3 regions of the Pantoea sp. KPR_PJ genome follow, and region 2 is predicted to be linked to each of the others. Evidence: predicted binding sites of a transcription regulator. Region 2 holds the regulator's gene; each other region holds the start of a gene.
What was found. Region 2 encodes PurR, which represses purine synthesis genes. Its sites were predicted from a motif close to CANGCAAACGTTTGCNTG; they were not measured.
Positions count from the first base shown of each region.

Region 1: the regulator PurR is predicted to act here: its motif matches at 2,789-2,806, upstream of HP564_RS05745 (NCS2 family permease).
Region 3: the regulator PurR is predicted to act here: its motif matches at 4,138-4,155, upstream of HP564_RS18745 (NCS2 family permease).

Region 1 covers NZ_JABMIK010000002.1:204,098-213,955, reverse strand. Annotated here, with positions in the region: gene HP564_RS05760 (ribose ABC transporter permease) at 1-778, shown strand, start outside; gene HP564_RS05755 (ABC transporter substrate-binding protein) at 850-1,788, shown strand; gene HP564_RS05750 (winged helix-turn-helix domain-containing protein) at 1,815-2,549, opposite strand; gene HP564_RS05745 (NCS2 family permease) at 2,980-4,278, shown strand; gene HP564_RS05740 (hypothetical protein) at 4,675-5,244, shown strand; gene HP564_RS05735 (AMP nucleosidase) at 5,399-6,853, opposite strand; gene HP564_RS05730 (branched-chain amino acid ABC transporter substrate-binding protein) at 7,200-8,315, shown strand; gene HP564_RS05725 (branched-chain amino acid ABC transporter permease LivH) at 8,395-9,309, shown strand; gene livM (high-affinity branched-chain amino acid ABC transporter permease LivM) at 9,320-9,858, shown strand, end outside.
Region 2 covers NZ_JABMIK010000001.1:938,135-947,992, forward strand. Annotated here, with positions in the region: gene cfa (cyclopropane fatty acyl phospholipid synthase) at 1-332, opposite strand, end outside; gene punC (purine nucleoside transporter PunC) at 637-1,839, opposite strand; gene punR (DNA-binding transcriptional activator PunR) at 1,963-2,868, shown strand; gene purR (HTH-type transcriptional repressor PurR) at 2,865-3,890, opposite strand; gene HP564_RS04500 (YnhF family membrane protein) at 4,179-4,268, shown strand; gene HP564_RS04505 (C40 family peptidase) at 4,309-5,118, opposite strand; gene HP564_RS04510 (Grx4 family monothiol glutaredoxin) at 5,481-5,816, shown strand; gene rnt (ribonuclease T) at 5,851-6,522, opposite strand; gene gloA (lactoylglutathione lyase) at 6,634-7,041, opposite strand; gene HP564_RS04525 (alkene reductase) at 7,153-8,250, opposite strand; gene HP564_RS04530 (TetR/AcrR family transcriptional regulator) at 8,299-8,895, opposite strand; gene eptA (phosphoethanolamine transferase EptA) at 8,935-9,858, opposite strand, start outside.
Region 3 covers NZ_JABMIK010000011.1:75,515-85,372, reverse strand. Annotated here, with positions in the region: gene pstA (phosphate ABC transporter permease PstA) at 1-495, shown strand, start outside; gene pstB (phosphate ABC transporter ATP-binding protein PstB) at 540-1,313, shown strand; gene phoU (phosphate signaling complex protein PhoU) at 1,331-2,065, shown strand; gene HP564_RS18755 (MFS transporter) at 2,174-3,409, shown strand; gene yieH (6-phosphogluconate phosphatase) at 3,389-4,075, opposite strand; gene HP564_RS18745 (NCS2 family permease) at 4,224-5,537, shown strand; gene HP564_RS18740 (4'-phosphopantetheinyl transferase superfamily protein) at 5,563-6,312, opposite strand; gene HP564_RS18735 (malonic semialdehyde reductase) at 6,478-7,068, opposite strand; gene mnmE (tRNA uridine-5-carboxymethylaminomethyl(34) synthesis GTPase MnmE) at 7,662-9,026, opposite strand; gene yidC (membrane protein insertase YidC) at 9,108-9,858, opposite strand, start outside.

The DNA of each region.
Region 1 (9,858 bases), on a different contig from region 2:
GTTTGTGATCCTTACCGGCGGGATCGATCTGTCGGTGGGCTCCATGCTGGGCACCACGGCGGTGGTTGCCATGGTGGCGTCACTCGATCCCATGCTCGCCAGCATGACTATTCCCATGGCGCTGGGGGCGGGACTGGTCATGGGGCTGTTTAACGGCATCCTGGTCGCCTGGGCGGGACTGCCGCCTTTTATCGTGACGCTTGGTACCTATACGGCGCTGCGCGGGGCCGCCTACCTGCTGGCGAACGGCACGACGGTGATTAACTCCGATATCAGCTTTGAGTGGATAGGTAACGGCTATCTCGGGCCGGTCCCCTGGCTGATTGTTATCGCCTTTGCGGTCATTGCCATCTGCTGGTTTATTCTGCGCCGCACCACGCTGGGTGTGCACATCTATGCGGTTGGCGGCAACATGCAGGCGGCGCGGCTGACCGGCATCAAGGTTAGCGCTGTGCTGCTGTTTGTCTATGCCATGAGCGGGCTGTTATCGGGACTGGGCGGGCTGATGTCAGCGTCACGCCTCTATAGCGCCAACGGCAACCTCGGCGTGGGCTATGAGCTTGACGCGATTGCCGCAGTCATCCTTGGCGGCACCAGCTTTGTCGGCGGTATCGGCACCATTACCGGCACGCTGATTGGCGCGCTGATCATTGCCACGCTCAATAACGGCATGACGCTGATGGGGGTCTCCTATTTCTGGCAGCTGGTGATCAAGGGCGCGGTGATTATTATTGCGGTGCTGATCGACAAATATCGCACCCGGCATCACGTCTCCTGATCGCGGCACATCGCTTCTTTACCCTCCGCCATTCAGCCGTTGGCGATTTTAATAACAGCAGGAGAAGGTCTATGCGTTTCAATCCGATTGTAACCGGGCTGCTGGCGGCGACGCTGTTCAGCGCCTCTGTCGCCCAGGCAAAAGAGCTTAAATCTATCGGCGTCACCGTCGGCGATCTCGCCAATCCGTTTTTCGTGCAGATTACCAAGGGCGCAGAGATGAAGGCGCACGAGCTGGCGGGGGATAAGGTCAACGTGACGCTGGTCTCCAGCGGCTACGATCTCGGCCAGCAGGTAGCGCAAATCGACAACTTTATTGCGGCAAAGGTCGACATGATTATCCTTAACGCTGCGGACTCCAAAGGCATCGCGCCTGCGGTAAAACGTGCGCGTGACGCCGGGATCGTGGTCGTGGCAGTGGACGTGGCGGCTGACGGAGCCAACGCAACCATTACCTCAGACAACACCCAGGCGGGTGAGATTGCCTGTAAATATATTTCCGATCGCCTGAAAGAGAAGGGCAATGTGCTGATCATTAACGGGCCGCCAGTCTCCGCCGTGCAGAACCGTGTGGAGGGTTGCATGACCGAGCTGAAGCGCCATCCCGAGATCAAGCTGCTCTCCTGGAATCAGAATGCGAAAGGCAGCCGCGAAGGCGGGCTGGAGGTGATGACCGGGCTGCTGTCAGCCAACCCAAAAGTGGATGCGGTATTTGCTATTAACGATCCAACCGCGATCGGTGCCGATCTGGCAGCGAAACAGGCGCAGCGTAACGAATTCTTTATTGTTGGCGTCGATGGATCTCCCGATGGCGAAGAGGCCCTGAAGCGTAAGAACTCGCTGTTTGTTGCCACGCCCGCGCAGGATCCCCAGGTAATGGCGGCGAAAGCGGTCGAGATTGGCTATGACATTTTACAGGGCAAACCGGCCCCCGATAAGCCGGTCCTGATCCCGGTTACGCTGATCGATCGCAACAACGTTGGCAGCTACAAAGGCTGGACGGTGAAATAGTCCCGGGCGGTTCGGCTGCGGCCTGTTCAGGCTGACAGCCGGACCGTTTCCGGTCGTACGACATCAGCGGAAAAGACATAGCCGAGCCCTCGTATGGTGCGGATCAGCTCCGGCTGGTGCGGGTGGGTTTCAATTTTGCGGCGCAGGCGCATGATCAGCACGTCGATGGTGCGGTCAAACACGTCAAGGCTTTCACCGTGCGTCAGCTCCAGCAGCTGATCGCGCGTCAGCACCTTGCGTGCGTGGCGCAGCAGCGCACGCAGCAGCGCATACTCGCCCTGTGTCAACGGAACCGGTTCATGCTGCGGATTAAACAGCTGGCAGCGTGACTCATCCAGCTGCCAGCCATTAAAGCGCCAGCAGGGGTTTGCGGCCTCCGGCTGGGGTACACGCCCGCCGCGCCGCAGCGCCGCGCGCGCTCTGGCCACCACCACGCGCGGGTTAAACGGCTTGGCTATGTAATCATCCGCACCCATTTCCAGTCCAACCACCATCTCTGCTTCAGAGCCCATTCCCGTCAGCATCATGACCAGCAGATCCGGACGCTGACGCTGTAGCTGTTGCAAAACCAGCAGGCCGTTGGTGTCTGGCAGCATCATATCCAGCATTACCAGCGCAATATCGGGATACTGTGCCAGTAGTGCCGGTGCATCTCGCCCGTAGTGACAGCAGTAAACGCAAAACTGTTGTTCGCTCAGCACATCCTGCAGCAGTTCACAGACAGCTTTATCATCGTCGATAACCAGAATGGCGGGTTTCATACCGCACGACCTCAAAGTTAATAAAAGGTTAACAAGATTGTACACGGGGCGATTTGTGCCGCGCTGCCGCGCAACGGAAACGTGAGCGATATCGCGGTTGCGATTGCTGAAGCGTGCGGTAACGCAGAATTTTAATGAGCGATCAGCGCAGATGAAAACGATTGCGCAGCATCGGGGCAATGCACCATAATCGCGCCTCGATTTGGTTCAGATTTCTCTTAGAAATTGCCAGGGCTGGCGAAGTAAACGATTGCGTCTGAGTGTGGCACAGTGCTTGCTATCTGTTCAGGTCTGACGCAGAAACAGGGCGTTACGTCAGCGGCCGTCAGCATGCAGCGGCCCGCTGCGCGTGAGTAACACAATAATCAGCATGTAACCCACACTGGCAAGTGAGAACGCGCATTCGTGCCGTCTCCGCTCTTGAGAGATGATGATGTTAGAAAAACTGTTCAAGCTAAAAGCGCACAACACAACGGTTCGAACCGAAGTGGTTGCGGGCATTACCACCTTCCTGGCGATGGCCTACATTCTCTTTGTCAATCCCAGCATTCTGGGCGCGACCGGAATGGATAAAGGCGCTGTCTTCGTGGCCACCTGCCTGGCCGCCGCGATCGGTTCGGTGTTAATGGGGCTGATTGCCAACTATCCTATTGCACTGGCGCCAGGTATGGGCCTTAACGCCTTTTTTACCTACACCGTTGTGCTGCACATGGGCTACACCTGGCAGATTGCACTGGGTGCGGTATTTCTCTCCGCGGTAATCTTTTTTGCGCTGTCGATTTTTAAAATCCGCGAGTGGATTATTGCCAGCATTCCGCTGCCCCTGCGTGCGGGTATTGCCGCCGGTATTGGGCTGTTTCTCGCGCTGATTGCGCTGGAAGGCGCTGGCATTGTGGTGGATAACCCGGCGACCCTGGTGGGACTGGGTGATCTCACGAAGCCCGGCCCCCTGCTGGCGCTGCTCGGCTTTGTGGTGATTGTCGCGCTGGAAGCCCGTCGCGTCACCGGTGCAGTATTGATCGGCATTCTGCTGATCACCTTTATCTCAATGGGTATCGGCCTGTCGCCTTTTGCCGGCGTCTTTTCTGCTCCCCCCTCGATTGCCCCCACCTTTATGCAGCTGGATATTGCCGGGGCGTTTAATGTCGGCCTGGTCAGCGTGATCTTTGCGTTTCTGTTTGTCGACGTATTCGACAACACCGGCACGCTGCTGGGCGTAACCAAACGCGCTGGCCTGGCCGATGAGCAGGGCAACATCCCGAAAATGGGTCGCGCGCTGGTAGCAGACAGTGCTGCTGCGCTGTTTGGCTCGCTGCTGGGCACCTCAACCACCACCAGCTATGTGGAATCGGCCGCTGGGGTGAGTGCAGGCGGACGAACCGGATTGACCGCCATTGTTGTTGCGATTCTGTTCCTGCTGGCGCTGTTTTTCTCGCCGCTGGCGGGGAGTGTGCCGGTCTATGCCACTGCTCCGGCGCTGCTGTTTGTTGCGGTGCTGATGGCCTCTGGTCTGGCTGAAATCGACTGGAAAGATGTGACGACCGCGGCGCCGGTTACCGTCACCGCGCTGACAATGCCGCTGACCTACTCAATCGCCAACGGAATTGCCTTCGGTTTTATTACCTGGACCGTGGTGAAACTGCTGAGTGGTCGCACCAGAGAAATTAACGCGGCGCTGGTTATCCTCTCAATTTTGTTCGTCATCAAGCTTGGCTGGCTGAGCGCCTGATCCCTTCCGCTGGCGCAGCGACAGGCTGCGCCCCCTTGCTCCTGTCTCTGCGCGTCAGGCGATATCGCTTGCGCGCATTTCGTGTTTCTTCAGAAAGGATTGCGTACTGGCTTCCAGAATGTGTCAGAAAAGGTGTTAACGCGTTCCTGCTGCGGCGATGATGTCACTCAGAAGCAACGCGGCTGCGCAATCTGCTGGCTAATTTTTGACAAATTAGCGAAACGTGGAATGTTATCTGAGCGAAAAGCTGGTTAAATTTCCAACGGTGCGGGCAGGCGTCAGCAACAGAATGGATAACGCGCCAGGGAGCAGATCCTCATGGAACAGGCATCACATTATGAACCCCGCTATCAGCCCCCGCTTTTACTCCCTCTTCAGCTGTCAGGAGGTAATCCCATGGAACGGCTCACCCAACGTGTTGATCGGCTTGAGCAGAATACCCATCAGATTAAAACGGAACTGGCTGTGCTGACCGAACGCGCGCAGCATTTTGCGACGAAGAGAGATGTGGAAGCGCTGTGGACAGGGCAGTTTAAACTGCGCTGCGAAATGCTGGAGGGGTTTGCCCGGATTGAAAAGCAGAATAGTGAACAGGCCGGAAGGATTAATGCGATAAATGTGCGTCTTGATGAGGCCTTAAAACGCAATGACGACAGGGATGGACATAGCGATGAAAAATTTGAGCGTATAGATCAAAGGTTCGATCGTATGGATGAAAAGTTTGAGCGCATAGATGTCAGGCTCGAGCGCATGGATGAAAAGTTTGAGCGCATAGATGTCAGGCTCGAGCGCATGGATGAAAAGTTCGAGCGCATAGATGACAGGTTCCAGCGTATAGATGAAAAGTTTGTGCGTATTGATGACAAGTTTGATCATCTCAACGATCGTATTACCTGGACGCTGCTGGTGCCAGCGGTGTTAGCCGTACTTGGCTGGGTAGCGAGAGAGTTCTGGCTGTTGAGATAGTCAAGCGGGAGCGGCTCCCGCTTTTTGCATCTGACCTGGTAAAGCGGGAGCGGCTCCCGCTTTTTGCATCTGACCTGGTAAAGCGGGAGTGGATCCCGCTTTACTGCATCGGGTGACGAAAATACACGGAAACGTTATCCCGTGATTTTGCCGGTTAGCGGAACGGCGGCTCGTTAAAGGTACGCAGCTTGCGTGAATGCAGCTTGTCACCCTCGGCGCGCAGCAGTTCTACCGCGCAGATCCCTATTTGCAGATGCTCAGAGATAGCCCCCTCATAGAAGCGGTTCGCCTGGCCCGGCAGCTTAATTTCACCGTGCAGTGGCTTGTCCGATACGCACAGCAGCGTGCCATAAGGAACGCGGAAGCGGTAACCCTGCGCGGCAATGGTGGCGCTCTCCATATCAACCGCGACCGCACGGCTCAGGTTAAAACGCAGCGCCGAAGCGGAGTAGCGCAGCTCCCAGTTACGATCGTCTGTGGTGACCACGGTGCCGGTACGCAGTCGCTGTTTGACCTCTTCTCCCGGCATATTGCTCACCGCTTTAGTGGCGTCATAGAGTGCACGCTGCACCTCGGCAATGCTCGGCACCGGAATATCGGGTGGCAACACGCTGTCGAGCACATGATCGTCACGCAGGTAGGCGTGGGCCAGCACATAATCGCCGATGCGCTGGCTTTCGCGCAGGCCGCCGCAGTGTCCAATCATTAGCCAGGCGTGAGGGCGCATGACCGCCAGGTGATCGCAAATCGTTTTGGCGTTGGACGGGCCAACGCCGATATTCACCAGGGTAATGCCGCGTCGCCCTGGCGACGTAAGGTGCCACGCTGGCATCTGGTGCTTTTTCCACGCCAGATCCAGCATAGCTGCATCGTCTTCAGCCGTATCGACGGTTATCACCGCACCGCCTGCGCAGGCCAGGCTGTCATAATCGCTATTGGGATCGCGCACCTGCTCGGTGGCCCAGCGCACAAATTCATCAACATAGCGCGTGTAGTTGGTGAACAGCACAAAGGGCTGGAAATGCTCGACCGAGGTGCCGGTATAGTGGCGCAGGCGTGCCAGAGAGAAGTCGGTGCGCAGCGCGTCAAAATGCGACAGCGGGAAAATGGCGTCTGGATTAAACAGGCCGTCGGCGGTCTCGTCACCAATTTGTGACAGCTCTGTGGTTGGAAAATGTCGCGCAATGCTGGCGCTCATGGTGCGATCGAGCGACAGATCGGAACCATCAATAACGTAAGGATAGGGGATCTCCTGGCTGGATGGCCCCACCTGAATTTCCACCTCATACTCTTTTTCCAGCATCGCCAGCTGTTCGCTCAGGTAGTGGCGCAGCAGCGCCGGGCGCGTAATGGTGGTGCTGTAGCTGCCGGTATGGGTAAAGCGTCCCCAGGCACGGGTGCGATTCTGCTGCGGGCCTTCACCGCGCCAGGTAATGCGCAACTCAGGGTAAACAAATAACCCTTCATGGCGAGCGGCGGCATCGGGTAACTCACCTTGTTCCGTATAAACTTTAATGGCGGCGCGCAGGGCATTCACGGCGTCGTCGTACAGGCGTTCAAGTTCGTCCAGCGCCTGCTGGCGGTTAAGGCTTTTCCGTTGTGTAGGCATTCGCTCTCCTGGTAATAAGTGACCTCACCCACAGCTTAGCGGGTTTGCCGCTGTCGCAGGGCAAGAATCTGTGATCAACCGCATTATGCACCAACAGGGTGCTGGCGTGTTGCCAATCCCCGCCTACGTTTAAATGAACCAGAAGGTGACGTCGTGCGCTGTCGCTGGCGTTGCCACCTTCCTTCAGCGAAATCTTGCTATCTGATCCGTTCTGGCGAGGTTCTTGCTTGCGATACATGTCGGCTGTCGCAGCCGCACATGACTTTCCTGAACCTGAAAAACAACATGTATTACTCCTGCGCCGTGGTCGGGCAAACGCAAACTAACTGTGTTGAGGATAGACAGCATGTCTCAGAAAATGATCAAGTTGTCATTAAACGTCGTGATTGCAGGCTGTTTCAGCGCCGCGCTCAGTGCGCAGGCAGAGATCAAAATCGGCGTCGCCGGGCCATTTTCCGGGCCGAATGCCACCTATGGTGCGCAGTACTGGAAAGGGGCGTCACAGGCGGCTGAAGATATCAATGCCGCCGGGGGCATTAACGGTGAAAAAATTGTGCTGGTTCAGGGCGATGACGCCTGCGAGCCGAAGCAGGCGGTGGCGGTGGCAAACCGCCTGGTCGATCAGGACAAAGTGATGGCCGTTGTCGGCCATTTTTGCTCATCCAGCACCATGCCTGCGTCAGAGGTCTACGACGATGCGGGCGTGCTGTCGATCACGCCAGGCTCCACTAACCCACAGATTACCGAGCGCGGCATGAAAACCCTGTTTCGCATGTGCGGTCGCGACGATCAGCAGGGGGCAATTGCGGCCAATTTTATGATCGACAAGTTGAAGGCGAAAAAGGTTGCGGTGATCCACGATAAAGACACCTATGGTCAGGGGCTGGCCGACGCAACCAAAGCGGCGCTGGAGACGCGCGGCGTGAAAGAGGTGATGTATGAGGGGCTGTCGCGCGGCGAAAAAGACTTCAACGCGCTGGTGACAAAAATCGCGCAGGCCAGTCCCGACGTGGTCTACTTCGGCGGCTGCCATCCGGAAGCGGGACCGCTGGTGCGCCAGATGCGCGAGCAGGGGGTAAAAGCTGATTTCTTCTCTGGCGACTGCATTGTGACGCAGGAACTGGTGACTGCCGCAGGCGGGCCGCAGTATACCAATGGCATTTATATGACCTTTGGTAACGATCCCCGCCAGATCCCCGACGGCAAAGCGGTCATTGAAAAATTCCGTCAGGGCGGTTTCGAACCGGAAGGCTATACGCTCTACGCTTATGCCTCTGTCCAGGCGCTGGCTGCCGCCTATAAAGGCGCAGGCAAAGACAACGAAAAGGCAAGTGAGTGGCTGAAATCACACGATGTGCCCACCGTTATGGGTAAAAAAGCCTGGGACAGTAAAGGCGATTTGAAAGTCTCTGATTACGTCATTTATCAGTGGGACGATAAAGGCAAATACCACCAGCTGTAAGCCCCCTGGCTGCCCCGCGCGGCGGGGCTTTCCTCTGCGGGTCGCCGCTGCACGGCCCGCGTTGCGCAGAGACTTTATTATGGATGCCTTCTTACTTCAGCAACTGATCAACGGCCTGACGCTGGGCGCGGTTTACGGGCTGATTGCCATCGGCTACACCATGGTTTACGGCATTATCGGCATGATCAATTTCGCCCACGGCGAGGTCTATATGATTTCCGCCTATCTCTGCGCCATCGGCCTGGCGCTGCTCTCCTTTTTTGGTGTGCACTCTTTCCCGCTGCTGATTTTCGGCACGCTGCTTTTCACCGTGGTAGTGACGGCGGTGTATGGCTGGACGATTGAGCGCATCGCCTACCGACCGCTGCGTCATTCAACCCGCCTCGCGCCCTTGATCTCTGCCATCGGGATGTCGCTGATCCTGCAAAACTACGTCCAGCTGAGTCAGGGACCCAATCAGCAGGGGGTGCCCACGCTGCTTACCGGTGTACTGCGCGTCGAATTTGACGGCGGCATCGTGCAGATCACCTGGACTAAGGTCTTTATCCTGGTGGCGGCCTTTTGCGGTATGGCGCTGCTGACCTGGATTATCCAGTACACCCGGCTGGGGCGCATCTGTCGTGCGGTGCAGCAGGATCGACGCATGGCGGCCATTCTCGGCATCAATACCGATCGGGTCATCTCACTGGTGTTTGTTATCGGTGCGGCAATGGCTGGACTGGCGGGCGTCCTGGTGACGATGAACTACGGCACCTTTGATTTTTATGCTGGCTTTATCATCGGTATCAAAGCCTTTACGGCGGCGGTGCTGGGTGGCATCGGATCGCTGCCTGGCGCGATGCTGGGTGGACTGCTGCTTGGCGTAGCGGAAGCGCAGTTCGCCGGGCTGGTCAACTCTGACTACAAAGACGTTTTCTCGTTCGCGCTGCTGGTGGTGATTTTAATCTTCCGGCCGCAGGGATTACTTGGCCGTCCGCTGGTGGCAAAAGTATGAGGGCGCAACGATGAGTGACTCTCTGAAGATTCGTCAGGCGCTACGCGATACGCTGCTGGCCGGGCTGATAGCGCTGGTGGTATTCGGGCCGGTAGTGGGCGTCGTGCTAAAAGGTTACCGCTTTGATCTGGCACCGATGCGCGTGGCGCTGCTGGTTGCGATCGTCATGGTGGGGCGGCTGCTGCTTAGCCTGTTTCTGCAAACGGCGGGTGGGCAAACGCTGCTAAGACGCTTTGAGGGCGCCGATGATGGCGTCTACGTGCGCGAGCCGGGATACCGTTCGCGGCTGCGCTGGATCCTGCCGCTGCTGCTGGTCGTGGCGCTCGCTTTTCCTTTTCTTTCCAGCAAATATTTGCTGACCGTGGCAATCCTCGGCCTGATCTACGTTCTGCTTGGGCTGGGCCTGAATATCGTTGTCGGCCTGGCGGGACTGCTCGATCTCGGTTACGTGGCTTTTTACGCCATCGGTGCCTACGGGCTGGCGCTTGGCTATCAGTATCTTGGGCTGGGCTTCTGGAGCATGCTGCCGCTGGCTGCGCTGCTGGCGGC
Region 2 (9,858 bases):
CGTTTCTTTGATTGCAGATTGGTAAGGCGTGCCGCAGCAACGCGCAGCGTGTCCTTGAAGTGATGGGGTAACTGCTGATCCAGCTTGTGCTTCAGCACACGGTGGAAAAACATATCAAGCCGCTCACACTCCCACCAGCCATCCATATAAGATTCGCCAAGACCCAGTGAGCCTTCCTGAATCACGCGCTTAAAAAAGTCTGGATGTTTAACCTGCAGATCCCAGGGGCGGCTGCCGTTGATTTCGATGTCCGCTTTTTCCAGCATCTCGTGGATAATGCGATACCAGTGGTTTTCTTCAAGGCTCATTTCTTCTATACACGATGAACTCATAGCTTCTCCATCACCTGTCCGCTTGAACCTGAGAAAAAGAATAGCCAATTTCCCAGGCGTTGTGAGAAAAGTCACGGATCGCTCCGTGCGCCTGATATCCGACGTTTTACAGAGGATTGAATCTGAAAATCTTTGTCTGGCACAGCGGGGACGCGCGCAGACACCATCCGGGCGACAGAGCTCGCCTAAGCGTGAAACTATTATCTTATTGATATATTGCAGAATTGTTAACCTGACTGAGTATATGCTCAACCAGGTCAACGTTCAACGACTTATTGTTAGGCGGCTAACTATAAAAGTTGCCTTAGTGATTATCCTGGCAGGGAGTGGTTGTGCGGACAACATCTGTTTGTGCGCTGGCGCGTCGCTGCCAGATGTAGCCAATGACTGCCAGGACAATCGTGATCACCATAACCAGCGTAGTCATCAGTAGCGGCAGTTGTAAACCTGCGGAAACGGCGAGGCTGGCGATAAAACACAGGCCAAGCTGCAGCGTATTTTGCAGCGCGGCGGCTTTACCCGTTGCGTGCGGAAAGGGTAGCAGCGCACTGGAAACCACGATGGGATAGATAGCACCGTTAGCCAGTGCCATGCCGCAGAACGGCAGCAGCAGAGCGACCAGAGGATGGCTATCCATCAGCGCCACGGCAAACAGCGTTCCGACGCTCAGGCTATAGAGCGTCAGCAGCCACGGCAGTAGCCGCGTGCCCGCAAAGTGGCTGAGCAGGGCACGGCAGCCAAATCCACCCAGTAAAAACGCGATGGTCTGTGGAATGTAGCTCAGGCCGATATCCGCTGGCGTCAGACCAGCGTCGGCAAGAATAAAGGGTGAGCCCGTCAGCCAGGCGAAGAAGCTGGCGGAGCAGGCGGCATAGATCAGCACGTTGCCCCGATAGATGCCGGAGCGCATCAGCGTGAGAAAACCGGGCTGATCGGCGGCTTCTTTCACTGTCGGGCGACGAGCAGGTAAACGCAGCGTAACCAGCATCAACACGACGCCAGTCAGCGTCAGCACCAGGAAAATGGAACGCCAGTGAAAATGGCTGATTAAATAGGCACCGAGCAGCGGTGCCAGCGCCGGCGACAGCGCAACCAGCGGCATAATCGTGGCAAAGACTTTATTGGCGCGCGCCTGGGGGTAGCGGTCAACCACCAGTGCCTGCCAGCTGACTGCTGCTGAGCAAACGCCTGTTGCCTGAATAAAGCGCAGCACCAGCATCAGCGCCACATTCTCCACCCAGAGCATGCCGGCGCAGCCAAGCGCAAACAGCCCCAGGCCCATCAGCAGCACGGGTTTACGGCCAATACGGTCGGAAAGCGGTCCCCAGAACAGCTGGCCGAGAGCAAATCCCGCGAGAAACAGACTCATACTGGCGCTGATGACGCCTGGCGAAGTGGCAAAGCTCACCTGCATTGCGCCGAAGGCGGGCAGGTACATATCCGTTGCCAGGAAACCCAGCATGCTGAGCAGGGCAAGGTAAGGCATGAATCCTTTTGAAGACAGCATGGTTCGACTCATTCTCATTATTAGTCAGGCAGATTAAACGCGGCAAAGTGTAAAAGGGTGCACCTCAGGCTGTGAAACGGTAAAATTTGCAGAGTGCTGTGAAAAAATTTGAAAGGAAAGTCGATGTGGTCTGAATATGCCCTTGAGGTAGTTGATGCCGTAGCACGTACCGGCAGCTTTAGCGCCGCGGCGCAGGAGCTGCACCGTGTGCCGTCTGCCGTCAGCTATACGGTGCGGCAGCTGGAAACCTGGCTGGCAGTGGCGCTGTTTGAACGTCAGCATCGCGAGGTCACCCTGACCGCGGCCGGCGAACATTTTGTTCGTGAAGGACGGGACGTTATCAAAAAAATGCTCGCTACCCGCAGGCAGTGTCAACAGCTGGCAAACGGCTGGCGCGGACAGCTCAGCATTGCAGTTGACCGGATTGTGAAACTGCCGCGCAGCCGTCAACTGGTGACCGATTTCTATCGACACTTCCCCGATATGGAGTTGCATATCAGCTATGAGGTCTTTAACGGCGTCTGGGACGCGCTGGCCGACGGGCGGGTAGACGTCGCTATTGGCGCAACCCAGGCCATACCGGTTGGCGGTCGCTTTGCCTTTCGCGATATGGGGGCGCTGAACTGGCGCTGCGTGGTTGCGCGTCACCATCCGCTGACACAGCAGTCCCGGCTGGATGATGATGTGCTGCGCGCCTGGCCATCGCTGGTGCTGGAGGATACCTCACGCGCGCTGCCGCGCCGTATGACCTGGACGCTGGATAACCAGCGGCGCCTGGTAGTGCCTGACTGGCAGGCGGGGCTGGTTTGCGTGCTGGATGGGCTATGCGTAGCGATGATGCCGGGGCACCTTGCACGTCCTCTGCTGGACAGGGGTGAACTGGCAGAGCTCACGCTGCCGGTCACTTTTCCCGATAGCCATTGCTGCGTGAGCTGGTCAGAAGAGCGGGCATCACCCGCGCTCAGCTGGCTACTGAGCTATCTGGGCGATGCGCAAACGCTAAATCAGGAGTGGTTAAGCGAAGATTAACGGCGATAGTCGCGGAACGGACCGTCAGCTACAGAGCGACGTTCAATCAGCGCCGGATGCACTTCGATGGTCTGTGACTCTTCACGTTTACTGGTAATACGGTCCAGCAACATCTCCAGCGCCTTCTCACCGAGCTGGGCTTTGGGCTGGTGTACCGTGGTCAGGGCGGGCGTGAAGTAGCGTGCGTTACGTACGTTGTCATAACCGATCACCGAAATGTCCTGCGGCACGCGCAGCCCCATCTCATCGGCCGCGCAGATCGCACCCATCGCCATAATATCGCCTCCGCAGAATATTGCTGTCGGACGCTGTTTCTGCTGCAGGATCTGCTGCATCGCCTGGTAGCCCGATTCAGGCTCAAAGTCGCCCTGCACGATCCATTCAGAACGCACGGCGATGCCAGCCTCCTCCAGTGCTTTGAGAAAACCGGCGTGGCGACCGCCGCCGGTATTGCGCTCCAGCTGGCCGGGGATAGCGCCGATATCGCGATGGCCGCGCTCGATCAAATAGCGACCTGCCAGATAGCCACCCTGGAAAGCATTATCCAGTACGGTATCGGTAAAATCACCGCGCGATTCGCCCCAGTCCATCACGACCATGGGGATGTTGCGGTTCTCTTCCAGCATTTTTAGCAGGTCTTCCGGATATTCAGAGCACATCACCAGCAGGCCATCAACACGTTTTTGCGCCATCATCGACAGGTAGGCGCGCTGCTTTTGTAAATCGTTATGCGCATTGCCGAGGATAAGGGTATAGCCACGTTCAAAGCAGTGGTGCTCAACCGCTTCAATGATCTCAGCAAAATAGGGCGCCTCGCTTGAGGTTGCCAGCAGACCCAGCGTTTTGGTGTGGTTGACTTTCAGGCTGCGCGCTACGGCGCTGGGCGAATAGTGCAGTTCCTGAATTGCCTGCCAGACGGCATTGCGCGTCTCTTCCGCAACAAAACGCGTTTTGTTAATTACGTGAGAAACGGTCGTCGTTGAGACACCGGCGCGCTTTGCGACATCTTTGATTGTTGCCATTAAAAAGAAACTCCAGAACCTGTCAGTAAGCTACTGATAAGCATAATGTTAAACGTTTGCGTCCGCTAAGGTTATTTTCTGTTAATTTGCTGCATTTCTTGACGGAAAAGTCATTACCTGGCAGGAAAAAAACAGGGGCTGTTGCGTGCGGACTAAACTGCGGTTGCGCCAGTTGCGCAACAAAGGCGGGGATTCTAGCAAGGCTTGCGAGATAACACGAGATTTTTACCGCCAGCTATGGGAAAATTGCGCAAGACCATAATAACTGTGTGGGTAAGGAGGGGGGAAATGAGTACCGATTTAAAACTGGCATTGATGACCACTGGTGCGGCGCTGCTGATGATTGTGACGTTCAGCCTCACCGCCATCCTGCATTAAAGTGGCACAAAAAAAACCGGGATATCCCGGTTTTTTTATCTCAGCGTATGGTCTTTGGCGTCATCATGCGGCGTGCGCCGATATAATGGCGCTGCCAGTAATCCTCTGAAAGCGCGCTGATTTGAATATCTTTTCCAGTGCGCGGCGACTGAATAAATTTACCGTTGCCGAGATAGACGCCTACATGATCGGCGGTGCCGCGTCCGTTAATGCGGAAAAAGACCAGATCGCCTTTCTCCAGCGATTCGCGCTTGATCGGTGAGGCGTCGCGCAGATGGTACATCTCATTGGCGGTGCGCGGAATTCTGAATTTCACCAGATCTTTATAGGCATACCAGACCAGGCCGCTACAGTCGAAACCAGTGTGCGGTGAGCTGCCACCCCATTGATAGGGTTTACCCAGCTGCCCCATCAGTTTGGTCATCGCCGTTTCACGCGCCTTCTGGTAACGCAGGCGGTGAGACTTGCTCATTTTGATGGTAGTGCCGTCGTCCGCTTCCACTTTCTGCACGTTTGCAGCGCGGGTAGTTTTGATGCTGCTCAGTGTGCGCTGATGACCATAGCGTTTACGGGAGGAAGATGACGATTTTTTGGGTTTACTGGCGGAGTGAGAAAGTGACGCGGTTTCGATTTTCTGCTGCTTTTTGACTTTTGATTTTTGTGAAGCAGGCAGGCGAGACTTCTTCGCGCTGGTTTTTACCGGCCGACGCTTGCGCCGCTCATCTTCGCGCGCACTCTTTTTCTCCGCTTTATGCAGACTGGCATTAACCGGCGTTTGCGGCGAAGCCGAAGCGACGTTAAGAAACAGTTGGGCAAAAGCTAAAATGAAAAGCGTAATCAGTAAACGCATAGTCCGGTTACAGGGTTAGCGGTTACGACAACTGGCCGTAACGAGGTTAGAAAAATCTGATCAAGGATCAGCGCCGGGGCCATTCTAAGCCAGGTTTTTTTCAAAAGTTAAGCCATTTTTCCATTAAACTGTTACAGGGTAGAAGTTGCATTCAAAATAAGCAATTTCAGTAGTTTATAACAGCAGAGTTATTACCAGTTATGAACAGCTCAGGTTTTGATTATCGTCAGAAAAGGTCAAAACTTTACGAAACGATTTAACAAACATGGCGTTTTTGCCCGGCAAGCCAGAAATTGTCGTTTTCAGGGGCGGGGCGAAGTCGCTACAATAAACAAACACGAAGTAGGGAATTAAGGAAGGCAATTATGAGTACTGTAGAAAAAATTCAGCGCCAGATCGCAGAAAACCCGGTCCTGCTGTACATGAAAGGTTCCCCGAAGCTGCCAAGCTGCGGCTTCTCTGCGCAGGCGGTACAGGCGCTTTCGGCCTGTGGTGAGCGTTTTGCTTACGTGGATATTCTGCAGAACCCTGATATTCGCGCCGAGCTGCCGAAATACGCCAACTGGCCGACTTTCCCGCAGCTGTGGGTAGACGGTGAACTGGTCGGCGGCTGTGACATTATTGTTGAGATGTTCCAGCGTGGTGAGCTGCAGTCGCTGATCAAAGAGACGGCAGAGAAGCATAAAGAAGCAGAATAAACAAAAAGGCCGACTCAGTCGGCCTTTTTTGTCTTCAGGCTGATGCGGCCTCGCTCTCGTCATCCGCATCCACCGCCGGCAGCGGCCAGCCGCCCAGACGCTTCCAGCGATTAACCAGTTCGCAAAACAGCGTCGCCGTCTGTTCGGTATCGTAGAGCGCAGAGTGCGCCTGCGTACTGTCAAAATCCATACCCGCTGCTTTACAGGCTTTTGCCAGTACCGTTTGTCCCAGCACCAGCCCGCTGAGCGCCGCTGTATCAAAGGTCGCGAAAGGATGGAAAGGGTTACGCTTCAGTCCTGCGCGCCCGGCTGCCGCCATCATAAAATTCAGATCAAAGGTTGCGTTGTGCGCCACCATGATGGCGCGGTTACAGCTATGATCTTTGATGCCCTTGCGCACCATTTTGAATATGGCGTGCAGCGCCTCATATTCACTGACCGCGCCGCGTAGCGGGTTGCCGGGATCGATGCCGGTGAACGCCAGCGCTTCCGGATGCAGCAGGGCACCTTCAAAAGGGGCGACGTTAAAGTGCAGCGTCTGGTCGCGATGCAGCCAACCGTCTTCATCCATTTTCAGCGTGGTTGCGGCAATCTCCAGCAACGCATCGGTTTGCGCGTTGAAGCCTGCGGTTTCAACATCGATCACCACAGGATAAAAACCTCGGAAACGTTGATTTAGCGCGTTCAGGGAGTTTGTTTCAGACATCAGCATCTCATTGCAGAAAATAGGCAGCGCGCATTATGGCAAAAAAAAAGGGAGGGTGCAGCAGAAGGCAAAGCTTCAGCCTGCCGCAACGGGCAGACTGAAGCGGCAAACTCAGTTGCCCAGGCCGTGACCGGCATGTTTATTTTCGATCAGCTCAATTTTGTAGCCGTCGGGATCTTCAACAAAGGCGATAATTGTTGAGCCGCCTTTTACCGGGCCCGCTTCGCGCGTCACGTTACCACCCGCGTTACGGATGCGATCGCAGGTTGCTGCTACGTCATCCACGCCCAGCGCGATGTGGCCGTAAGCATTGCCCATATCGTAGCTGTCCACACCCCAGTTGTAGGTCAGCTCAATCACTGCGCCTTCGCTCTCTTCGGTATAGCCCACGAATGCCAGCGTGTATTTATACTCGGTATTTTCGCTCTGACGCAGCACGCGCATGCCCAGGACGCGAGTGTAAAAATCGATGGAGCGTTGCAGATCGCCAACGCGTAACATGGTGTGAAGTAAACGCATAACATCCTCTTTTATTGACGCGCCATCTCGCAATGACGCAAACGCTAAGTATAGCGATGAAAATAGCAAAACAGGGCGGCTGACGTAATTGCTGTTACGCCAGCACCCTGTTTAAAGCGTTGGGTAGTCGGTGTAGCCCTCTGCGCCACCGCCGTAAAAACTTTCCGGACGCTGCGGGTTGAGCGGGGCATCCTGCTGCAAACGCGCCACCAGATCGGGGTTAGCGATAAAGTCGCGACCGAAGGCCACCGCGTCAATCAGACCGCGTGTAATCAGATCGTCCGCTTTTTCCACGCTATAGGCCCCTGCGCCGATAATGACGCCCGGGAAGAGATCGCGCACTTTTTCACGGAAAGCGTCGCTGTAAGGCTTACCGCCCGCCCAGTCTGGTTCAGAAAGGTGCAGATAAGCGATATTGCGCTTAGCCAGCTCGCCGATATACCAGAGTGCGGCTTTCTCTTCTTCAGGACCATTGTCCAGATTCTGAAAGCTACCAATTGGCGAAATGCGAATGCCGATGCGGTCGGCAGACCAGTTGGCGATAGCGGCATCGACAACCTCCAGCGCAAAGCGGCCGCGTTTTTCAATGCTGCCGCCATATTCGTCGGTACGCTGGTTTGAATCGGGTGCGAGGAACTGGTGCATCAGATAACCGTGCGCCGAGTGCAGCTCCAGCAGGTCAAAATCGGCTTCGCGCGCGTTGGCAGCTGCCTGGCCGAAATCAGCCACAATCTGTTTGATCTCTGCGACAGAGAGTTCGCGCGGTGTAGAGGTTTCTTCACGGTAGACGCTGCCATCTTCAGCGCGCAGCGAGGTACGCGTACCGGCCGCGATAGCAGATGGCGCGACGGGCGCTTCTCCGCCCGGCTGTACATTGCGGTGCGAAATACGTCCGGTATGCCACAGCTGAACGGCGCTGTGACCGCCCGCTTCATGGATGCCTGCGTTAATGGCTTTCCAGGCAGCGATCTGCGGCTGAGTATGAAGACCGGGCGCACCGGCGTAGCCTTTTGCCTGAAAAGAAATCTGCGTTGCCTCGGTAATAATCAGGCCTGCACTGGCGCGCTGACGATAATATTCGCCCATCAGCGGCGTAGGGATGTCGCCAGGCTCAATACTGCGCAGGCGCGTCAGCGGTGCCATAAATACGCGGTTTGGTACGGTAATCGCACCCACTTTAAGCGGGCTAAACAGCTGTGTACTCGCCATAACAACTCCTGTAGTAGACCGGTCAACTAGCAAACGGTGTTTTTAAAATCAGTGGGGTTGTAGCCACTGTTCAATGGTGCTTAAAGCCAGGCGCAGTGGCAAAGGTTCGCGAGAAAGCTTGCTTTGCAGACTGGCGCCCAGCCATAAAATATAGATGAGATTTGCCATCTCCTGCGACGCAAAGGGCAGTGACAGCGTCTCGTGCTGCGCGGCGGCCTCCAGCGTTTGTGCATAGGTTGCAACAATGCGGCTGGCCCCGTGTTGCAACGCATCACGCATTGGCTCCGACAGATCGCATACCTCAGCAGACAGTTTCACCGCCAGACAGCCGACAATCAGCCCCTGCTCGCTGAACAGACGCTCCGCAGAGCGAAAGTGGGAAAGCAGCCGCTCGCGCGGGGTGCCTTCACCGTGCTGAAGCTGGGCAGTGACCTGCTGATGATGCTGGAGAAAATAGCGCTCCAGCAACGCCACGCCAAACGCCTCTTTCGAGCGAAAATAGTAGTAGAAGGAGCCTTTCGGCACCGCTGCCTGCGCCAGCAGTTCACTCAGGCCCATTCCGGTGAAACCCCGTTGTAAACAGAGCTGCTCGCCAGTAGCGAGCAGATGTTCACGGGTTTCATTGCGTTGCAGCGTCTTGTTCATGGCGCTTAAGGTAATAGACCGATCGGTCGAATGCAATCTTTACCCTGACTTTCGGCACGTTCTGATCATGTCGAGCGGCGGCTGGTATTCCCCGGTCTGCACGTCAAACATTCCCAGCAGCGTATGGAAAAGATTGTCCTGCGACACCGTTGCGTCTGGTGCCTGCTGACGTAAACAGGCTTCATCAATCCCGAAGGTTCTGGCATAGTCCGGCGACATCCACAGTAGCAGAGGGATGTGCGTTTGCTGCGAAGGCGCGAACAGATAGGGGGCGCCATGCAGATACATGCCGTGCTCGCCCAGCGATTCACCATGATCGGAGAGATAGATCAGCGCGACGTTAAACCGGCTGCTCAGCGCTTTCAGCTTATCAATGGTGCGACTGATCATATCGTCGCTGTAGAGCAGCGTGTTGTCGTAGGTATTCATCAGTGCCTGATGGTCGCAATCCTGAATCTGATTGCTGTCGCAGGTTGGCGTGAACTGGCGAAACTGTGGCGGATAGCGGCGATAGTAGGCAGGGCCGTGGCTGCCCATCTGGTGAAGCACGATAATGCCGTCATTGTTCAGGCTTTGCGTGTAGTTATCCAGCCGATGCAACAGCACATCATCCAGACAGGAGCCCTCTTTGCAGTAATCGCTTAATTTCCACTGCGTCATATCCGTATGCGGAACCCGATTGCAGGCCCCTTTACACCCACCATCGTTTTCGCGCCACAGCACGCTTATACCCGCATGAGCCAGAATATCCAGTACGCCATCCTGATGATGCGCCAGACTGGCATCGTAATGGGCGCGCGGCATAGCCGAAAACATGCAGGGCACAGAAACAGAGGTCTCTGTGCCGCAGGAGGTGGCCTGCGGATAGTAGATCACATTCTGTTTTTTGAGCTGGGGGTTAGTCTCACGCGCGTAGCCGCCCAGCGAAAAGTTCTCTGCGCGGGCAGTCTCGCCCACCACCAG
Region 3 (9,858 bases), on a different contig from region 2:
TCGATTGTGGTTGGGCTGTTTGTCTACACCATTGTGGTGGCGCAGATGCAGCACTTTTCCGGCTGGGCGGGCGTCATCGCGCTGGCGCTGCTGCAAATCCCTATTGTTATCCGCACCACTGAAAACATGCTGCGCCTGGTACCAGACAGTATGCGTGAAGCGGCTTACGCACTGGGCACGCCGAAGTGGAAAATGATCTCCGCGATCACGCTGAAAGCGTCGGTATCGGGCATCCTCACTGGCGTATTGCTGGCGATCGCCCGCATCGCAGGTGAAACCGCGCCGCTGCTGTTTACCGCGCTGTCGAATCAGTTCTGGTCTACCGACATGATGCAGCCGCTGGCGAACCTGCCGGTCACCATCTTTAAGTTCGCCATGAGCCCCTTTGCCGAGTGGCAAAGCCTGGCCTGGGCGGGCGTGCTGATTATCACGCTTTGTGTGCTGCTGCTGAACATTCTGGCGCGCGTCATCTTCACCAAAAGCAAACACGGATAACCTTCGGCGCTGCCCTGTGCGGCGTTGTTTATGAGAGACAAGCAATGAGTATTGCGACTTCAAACAGCGGTAAAATCCAGGTGCGTAACCTGAACTTTTATTACGGCAAGTTCCACGCGCTGAAGAATATCAGCCTGGATATTGCGAAAAATCAGGTCACCGCCTTCATCGGGCCGTCAGGCTGTGGCAAATCCACGCTGCTGCGTACCTTTAATAAGATGTATTCGCTCTATCCTGAGCAGCGAGCCGAAGGGGACATCTTGCTGGACGGCGAAAACATCCTGGCGTCACATCAGGATATCGCCCTGCTGCGCGCGCGCGTCGGCATGGTCTTCCAGAAGCCGACGCCGTTTCCAATGTCGATTTATGACAATATTGCCTTTGGCGTGCGTCTGTTCGAAAAGCTGTCACGTGCCGACATGGACGAGCGCGTACAGTGGGCGCTGAGCAAAGCCGCGCTGTGGAATGAAACCAAAGACAAGCTGCATCAGAGCGGGTACAGTCTGTCCGGCGGCCAGCAGCAGCGCCTGTGCATTGCGCGCGGCATCGCGATCCGCCCGGAAGTTCTGCTGCTGGACGAGCCTTGTTCCGCGCTCGACCCCATTTCCACTGGCCGCATCGAAGAGCTGATCACCGAGCTGAAGCAGGACTATACCGTGGTGATCGTCACCCACAATATGCAGCAGGCGGCGCGCTGCTCTGACCATACCGCCTTTATGTATATGGGCGAGCTGATTGAGTTCAGCGATACGGACAGACTCTTCACCAAGCCTGCACAGAAGCAGACAGAAGACTATATTACGGGCCGCTACGGCTGATTTATCAGGAGATAACCATGGATAACTTAAACCTGAACAAACATATCTCCGGTCAGTTCAATGCGGAGCTGGAACATATTCGCACCCAGGTAATGATCATGGGCGGCATGGTTGAACAGCAGCTTACCGACGCCATTACCGCGATGCACAACCTTGACGGCGAACTGGCGCAGCGCGTTATCGACGGCGACCAGAAGGTCAACATGATGGAAGTGGAAATAGATGAAGCCTGCGTGCGCATCATCGCCAAGCGTCAGCCGACCGCCAGCGACCTGCGTCTGGTCATGGCGATCATCAAAACCATCTCAGAACTGGAACGCATCGGCGATGTGGCAGAGAAAATCAGCCGCACCGCGCTGGAGAAATTTGGCCAGCAGCATATGCCACTGCTGGTGAGCCTGGAGTCACTTGGCCGCCATACTGTAGAGATGCTGCACGATGTGCTGGATGCGTTCGCGCGTATGGATCTTAACGAAGCCATTAATATCTACCGTGAAGATAAAAAGGTCGATAAAGAGTACGAAGGCATCGTGCGTCAGCTAATGACCTATATGATGGAAGATCCGCGCACAATTCCCAGCGTGCTGACCGCGCTGTTCTGCGCCCGCGCCATTGAGCGTATCGGCGATCGCTGCCAGAACATCTGTGAAATCATCTTTTATTTCGTTAAAGGACAGGATTTCCGTCATGTGGGCGGCGACCGGCTGGATGAGCTGCTGTCCGGCGATGACGGCTCCAGTAAACCTTCCTGAGGCTCTCCCACCGTGCGCCATCTGGCGCACGGACTACCGCTTTTTCTGTTATACGCAACCGTTTCCTTTATATAATCGGCGCACATTTTCTTATTAAGGTGCTGATTCATGTCTCTTTCCCGCAGTAAGCAGAGCGTCACGCCTGCAAAGGCGATGCTGGCCGCGGTCAGTGGTTACGCAATGGATGGATTCGATCTGCTGATCCTGGGATTTATGCTGCCAGCCATTAGCGTGTCGCTGGCGCTGGACTCATCACAGGCGGGCTCGCTGGTGACCTGGACGCTGACTGGCGCAGTGGTTGGGGGCATTCTGTTTGGTCATCTTAGCGATCGCTTCGGGCGTATCCGCATCCTTACCGTGACGATCCTGATGTTCTCCCTCTTCACCGGCCTGTGTGCGGTGGCGCAGGGCTACTGGGATCTGCTGGCATACCGTACGCTGGCTGGCATGGGCCTGGGCGGTGAATTTGGTATCGGTATGGCGCTGATTGCCGAAGCCTGGCCCGTGGAGAAGCGCAATCGCGCCTCGGCATGGGTGGGCATCGGCTGGCAGCTTGGCGTACTGCTGGCGGCCTTTATTACGCCAGCGCTGCTGGGCGTGATTGGCTGGCGCGGCATGTTTCTGGTCGGCCTGCTGCCTGCGCTGTTCTCTTTTGTGCTGCGCCGTAGCATGGGTGAACCCGAAGCCTTTACCCGTCAGGCGAAGCAGACGCCGTCACTCTCCTTTCCAGCGCGCCTGAAAATGCTGGTGCAGGATCGCGCCACGGCAAAAGCCAGTCTGGGTATCTTTATCCTCACCTCGGTGCAGAATTTTGGCTATTACGGCCTGATGATCTGGATGCCGAGCTATCTCTCCACTAACTTTGGTTTCAGCCTGACCAAATCGGGATTGTGGACGGCGGTGACGGTCGTGGGAATGACCTTTGGCATCTGGCTGTTTGGCGTGCTGGCAGACCGCTTTGCGCGCTGGAAAATTTTTCTGCTTTATCAGTTTGGCGCAGTAGCGATGGTGGTGATCTACGCCCAGCTGCGCGATCCCACGGTGATGCTGTTTACCGGTGCGCTGATGGGCATGTTTGTCAACGGCATGATTGGCGGCTACGGCGCGCTGATCTCTGATACCTTTCCGCCGCAGGCGCGCGCCACGGCGCAGAACGTCCTGTTTAACCTCGGCCGCGGCGTCGGCGGTTTTGGTCCGCTGGTGATTGGCCTGCTGGTGGCGAAAATCTCCTTCGTGGCGGCGATCACGCTGCTGGCGCTAATCTACCTGCTGGATATTTTCGCCACGCTCTTTTTACTACCGAAAAAGCAGGGCAACGAAGATTCACTCGGCGCGATTGGCTGACGCCTGGCCTGTCAGCTGCCAGCCGCGCGCCTGCCACAGCGCCGGTAGCTGCCCCATACTGGTAAAGGGCGTCACCAGCGGATGGTCGATCGCAGGGTTATGCGCATCGGCGCAGTAGTAAAATACCGGGATGCCCGCCGCAATGCCGGCACGGGCACCCGCTTCAGAGTCATCCACCAGAATGCACTGCTCAATGGGCACCTGCATCTGTTCGGCGGCGTAATACATCAGTTCAGGCGCGGGCTTCCAGCTTGAAATGTCGTAACCGCTGTAGAGGTGGCTGGTAAACCAGGGCAGCATTCCGGTCAGGCCCAGCGAATGCTGCATCTTTTTAACCGTGCCGTTAGAGACAACGCACATCGGAACGGTGATTTTCTCAACCAATGCTTTTGCGCCAGGGATCGCCGTCAGCGACGCGTCAAACAGGCGAGCCACCTCGGCGCGGTAGTCGGTTTCAAATGTTTCCTGGGGCAGCGTAGTCTGATGTGTCTCCGCCATATCGCGAATAATGTCGTAAAGCTGTACACCTTTGTACTTCTCGAACATCTCCTGCAACGAGCAGGTAATACCATAGTGGACAAAGGTATTTACATACGCCTGGGTACAGAGCCGTTCGCTGTCCACCAGCGTACCGTCGCAGTCAAAAAATACACACGCTACTGACATTTTTCGGGATCCTTTTATTGCGGGACAGCCCACACTTTAACCTAATCATCGTCGATTGCTATCCCGGAAACGGTTGCGAAAAATCATTGTATTGGTTCAGTAAAGCGGTCAGGATACGCGCCGGTTTCTTTTCATCAGGGTCGTTGGCATGAGTAAACAAGGCTTTTTGCAGCGCATATTCAGGCTGCAGGAACATGGCACCACGGTGCGTACCGAAGTTATTGCGGGTATCACTACTTTTCTGACGATGGTTTACATCGTCTTTGTTAACCCGCAGATCCTTGGCGTGGCGGGCATGGATACGCAGGCGGTATTTGTCACCACCTGCCTGATCGCCGCCTTTGGCAGCATCCTGATGGGATTGTTTGCTAACCTGCCGGTTGCGCTGGCACCCGCGATGGGGCTAAACGCCTTTTTTGCCTTTGTGGTCGTCGGGGCAATGGGCTACTCCTGGCAGGTCGGCATGGGGGCCATCTTCTGGGGAGCACTGGGCCTGTTGATTCTGACGCTGCTGCGCGTGCGCTACTGGATGATTGCCAATATTCCGCTGAGCCTGCGCGTCGGCATTACGGCGGGTATCGGCCTGTTTATCGCCATGATGGGGTTGAAAAACGCCGGTATTATCGTGGCCAATCCCGATACCATCGCTGCCGTGGGGAATCTGACTTCGCACAGCGTCCTGCTCGGGGCACTTGGCTTCTTTATTATCGCGATTCTGGCATCACGCAATATTCATGCAGCGGTGCTGATCTCCATGGTGATCACCACGGCAATCGGCTGGGCGCTGGGTGACGTAAAGTATGTGGGCCTTTTCTCTGCTCCTCCCGCCATTACCAGTGTGGTCGGGCAGGTTGATATCAAAGGCGCGTTCAATATTGGTATGGCGGGTATCATCTTCTCCTTTATGCTGGTAAACCTGTTTGACTCTTCCGGCACCCTGATCGGCGTGACCGATAAAGCGGGTCTGACTGATGAGAAGGGCACGTTCCCACGCATGAAGCAGGCGCTGTTTGTTGACAGCGTAAGTTCAGTCACTGGCGCGCTGGCGGGGACGTCGTCAGTGACCGCTTACATCGAAAGCTCGTCTGGCGTCGCCATTGGCGGGCGGACCGGCCTGATGGCAGTCGTCACCGGCGTGCTGTTTCTGCTGGTGATGTTCCTGTCGCCGCTGGCGGCGATGGTGCCTGGCTACGCGGCCGCAGGCGCGCTGATTTACGTTGGCGTGCTGATGACGGCCAGCCTGTCGCGCGTGCGCTGGGACGATCTGACTGAAGCGGTACCAGCCTTTGTTACCGCCGCCATGATGCCGTTCAGCTTCTCCATTACCGAAGGGATCGCATTGGGCTTTATTGCTTACTGCATCATGAAGCTGGGTACCGGACGCTGGCGTGAGATCAGCCCCTGCGTGGTCGTCGTAGCGCTGCTGTTTGTATTGAAAATCGCGTTTATCGACGCACATTAAAAAAAGGCCGCTTACGCGGCCTTTTTTACATCTGAGGATGGGTGCTACGCTCCAGCGGCGAGCTGGTCAGCCGCAGCGTGCGCGGCCCGATATTCGGCTTGCTCATCTCAACGTCGCGCAGCGCATGCCACTGATGTGAGGCATCTACTTCCCATAAATGGAGACGCTGGGTAGCGGGCGACAGGGCGCATGACCAGACCAGCGTCGGCTCAGCGTCACACACTGCCTGGATATCGGGATAGCTTGTCGAACGCAGGCGACCAGCCGCAGGTTGCAGCCTTAGCGAGTCCATAGGGTCGCTCCCTTCGCCGGTCAGCTTGAGAATGCTCTGGCGCAGCGTCCAGATTTGCGTCACCGCCTCCATAAAATCCTGCTGCGCGTTGATCCAGGCCCGTTCGCCTGAGGTCAGCGACTGCATCAACTGTTCCTGAGTCTGTCGGCTGTGGGCGCGGACAATCTCCATATCCAGCCCGGCACGCCCCCCTTCCTCGGCCAGCAATACGCCAACGATATTTCCGGCATACGCAATGCTAAAGTCAGGCAGATCGCGATCGGCAAAGGCAGGACGGCCATTACTGTGGGTAATCAGGGCAGGAAGGGTATGAATGCCGTAGACGCGCAGCATTAGCTGAGCCAGCATCAGGCGGGCAATCAGGAAGCGTCCGCGTCGTTTATCAGGAAGCTGCCGCGCCTGATCGAGCACATCCTGTGGCATGCGCATGGCGTCGGCAACAATGCCAGGATCGCCCATCCAACGTACAAAATGACCCGCCATCTGTCGCTCCGTGAAAATGGTCACTTAATCATCAGAAGCGCATTGTAAGAATTTTCTGAGCATATTGCATCCGGCATGAAACAGAATAATGCAATATTCAGAATTGGCTGATAAAGAGCTGAAAGCGGAGGGGCCGCTGCATGAGGATACAGCGGCTTTTTGTCATCAGGCGAATTTACAGGCCTGTTCAAAACGCAGGCGCGGCAGGCGCGGATGCAGTTTTTCGTGATTGCCGTAGCCGAGGTTGATCAGCATGTTTACCTGCCAGCTGCTGCCAGCAAAAAAGGCCTCGTTGATTTTTGACGGATCGAAACCTGACATCGGACCGGCGTCCAGACCCAGCGCGCGCGCGGCCATAATCAAATACCCCGCCTCCAGGCTGCTGTTGCGGAATGCAGTCTCTTTGGCCAGCTCCGGGCTACCGGTAAACCAGCTACGCGCGTCGGCGTGAGGAAAGAGCTGCGGCAGCTGCTCATAAAAGGTCATGTCATGGGCAACGATCACGGTAACCGGTGCGGTCATGGTCTTTTCGAGGTTGCCAGAGGAGAGCGCGGGCTTTAGCTTCTCCTTGCCTTCCTGCGAGGTAACAAAGACAAAGCGGCCTGGTGAGCAGTTGGCTGACGTTGGGCCCAGCGCCGTCAGGGCATAGAGCTGCTCCAGCACACCCTCTTCCAGCGGTTTATCCTGCCAGTAGCTGTGGGTGCGGGCTTCGTTAAATAGCTGATCCAGTGCGTTTTTGTCGAGCGGGGTATGCATTCTACTCTCCTTTGTCAGGCGGAAGCGGCCGCCTAAGGCTTACCGTAGTAAAGGCGCAGCCGGGATAGCCGGTGCGGTTTTTTGCTTTACCTGTTATACCCCAATGGCTTACCGCCGCCAAATGACAAAGGTGCAAATAATCGGGCACCGCTTCGCTGTACACGTGCTCCTGGTGTGGTAAAAATCTGACGGCACCGCCGCGGATTTTGCGTGCGTCCTTATGTTAAAAAGCTCCGGCGTCATCATATTCGCAGCAGAAGAGGGCTAATTTGTAACGTTATGCGCTGCTGAGAAACAACATCGTGGTATTGACGGGAGAGGCTTAAAGCCAGCTTCCTGACGTCACGCGATAGCGGCATTGCTGAGCCTGCTGGCGATGAGGGTTCACCGAAACACCTGAACTCGAAGGGTGTATGACAAAGGAGACCTACCGCTCCGGTGGCCAGGGGCTTGCGGCGGCGTCTGGAAACACAGCCGGGTTCTGGCTGAATAGTCCACGTGAAGTCGTGCTTTGGGATGTGCAGCACCGGACATGTGCGGAAGAAAACGCGCATGTCCGGCGCGGAAAGTGAAAAGCGTTCGCGTGTAAGTACTTATTTACCAATACAGAAGCTGGAGAAAATCCGCCCCAGCAAATCATCTGAGGTAAACTCGCCGGTGATCTCGCTCAGCGCCTGCTGCGCCAGGCGCAGCTCTTCGGCCAGCAGTTCACCCGCCCAGGCACCCAGCAGCTGCGCTTTGCCCTGCTGTAAGTGAGTCGCCGCTAACTCCAGCGCCTGAAGATGACGACGGCGCGCAAGAAAGCCTCCTTCCATGTTGCCGGAGAAGCCCATCGACTGTTTCAGGTGATCGCGCAGCACATCCACCCCTTCACCGGTGCGCGCTGACAGGCGAATCAGTGAGTGGCTGTTTACTTCTGTCAGGCCCAGCGTTTCGCCGGTCACGTCTGCTTTATTGCGCACTACCGTAATGGGTAATGCCGCAGGCAGGCGTGAAACAAAATCGGGCCATATCTGTGCGGCTTCGGTGGCGTCAGTGGTGGTGCCATCAACCATAAACAGCACGCGATCGGCCTGCTCAATCTCCTGCCAGGCACGCTCAATGCCAATACGCTCAACTTCATCACTGGCCTCGCGCAGCCCGGCGGTATCAATGATATGCAGCGGCATACCGTCGATGTGGATATGCTCGCGCAGCACGTCACGCGTGGTGCCTGCAATATCGGTCACAATCGCCGCTTCGCGTCCAGCCAGCGCATTCAGCAGGCTCGATTTTCCGGCGTTGGGACGACCGGCAATCACCACTTTCATGCCTTCACGCAGCAGGCTGCCCTGACGCGCTTCGGCGCGCACGCCGTCCAGATCGTTGATCACCTCATCAAGCTGCGCTTCGATTTTGCCGTCAGAGAGAAAATCGATCTCCTCATCGGGAAAGTCGATAGCGGCTTCAACATAGATACGCAGGTGGGTCAGCGCTTCAACCAGCTGGTTAACGCGCAGTGAAAACGCGCCCTGAAGCGAATTAACCGCTGAGCGTGCCGCCTGTTCAGAGCTGGCATCAATCAGATCGGCAATCGCTTCAGCCTGTGCCAGATCGAGCTTATCGTTAAGAAAGGCACGCTCGGAAAACTCGCCCGGCTGGGCGATGCGCACGCCGGACAGCGCCACGATGCGTTTCAGCAACAGATCGAGGATCACCGGGCCGCCATGCCCCTGTAGCTCCAGCACATCTTCTCCGGTAAAGGAGTTTGGGCCGGGAAACCACAGCGCAATGCCCTGATCCAGTACGCTGCCATCGGCATCCCTGAACGGCAGATAGTCGGCGTAGCGTGCCTTCGGCAGCTTGCCGAGCACCTGCTGCGCCACCTCAGCGGCGCGCGCGCCGGAGATACGCAAAATACCGACGCCGCCGCGTCCGGGAGGCGTCGCCTGGGCGACGATAGTATCGCTGTGGCTCATGGGTTTTTCTCTCGCTAAAAAAATAAGGCGGTCTAATGACCGCCTCAGGGTAAACCAGATTGTCAGAAAGGCGTAAGCGCGTTACGCCTTCTTCTTGTCGCGGCTGTGCAGACCACGTTTTTCCAGCCCGCGATAAATCAGCTGCTGCTGAAGAATGGTGACCAGGTTGCTGACGATGTAGTACAGCACCAGACCTGACGGGAACCAGAGGAAGAACACGGTAAAGATAACCGGCATATAGGTCATGATCTTCTGCTGCATCGGATCGGTCACGGTGGTCGGTGACATCTTCTGGATGAAGAACATCGTGATGCCCATCAGAATCGGCAGGATATAGTACGGGTCCTGCGCTGACAGGTCATGGATCCAGAGAACAAACGGCGCATGGCGCAGTTCAACCGAACCAGACAGCATGTAGTAAAGCGCAAGGAAGATAGGCATCTGGATAACCAGCGGCAGACAGCCACCCAGCGGGTTAACCTTCTCGGCTTTGTACAGCGCCATCATCTCCTGGCTCTGCTTCTGCTTGTCGTCACCCAGGCGCTCACGCATTGCCTGAATCTTCGGCTGTAGCATGCGCATTTTCGCCATCGAGGTGTACTGCGCTTTGGTCAGCGGGTACATGATGCCGCGCACGATGAAGGTGATGACGATAATGGAGAAGCCCCAGTTACCGATAAAGCTGTGGATAAATTTCAGCAGTTTAAACAGCGGCTGAGAGATAAACCACAGCCAGCCGTAGTCAACGGTCAGGTCGAGATGCGGCGCGACGGCAGCCATCTTGTCCTGAATTTCCGGGCCGACCCACAGCGTGGCACCCAGATCCTGCTGC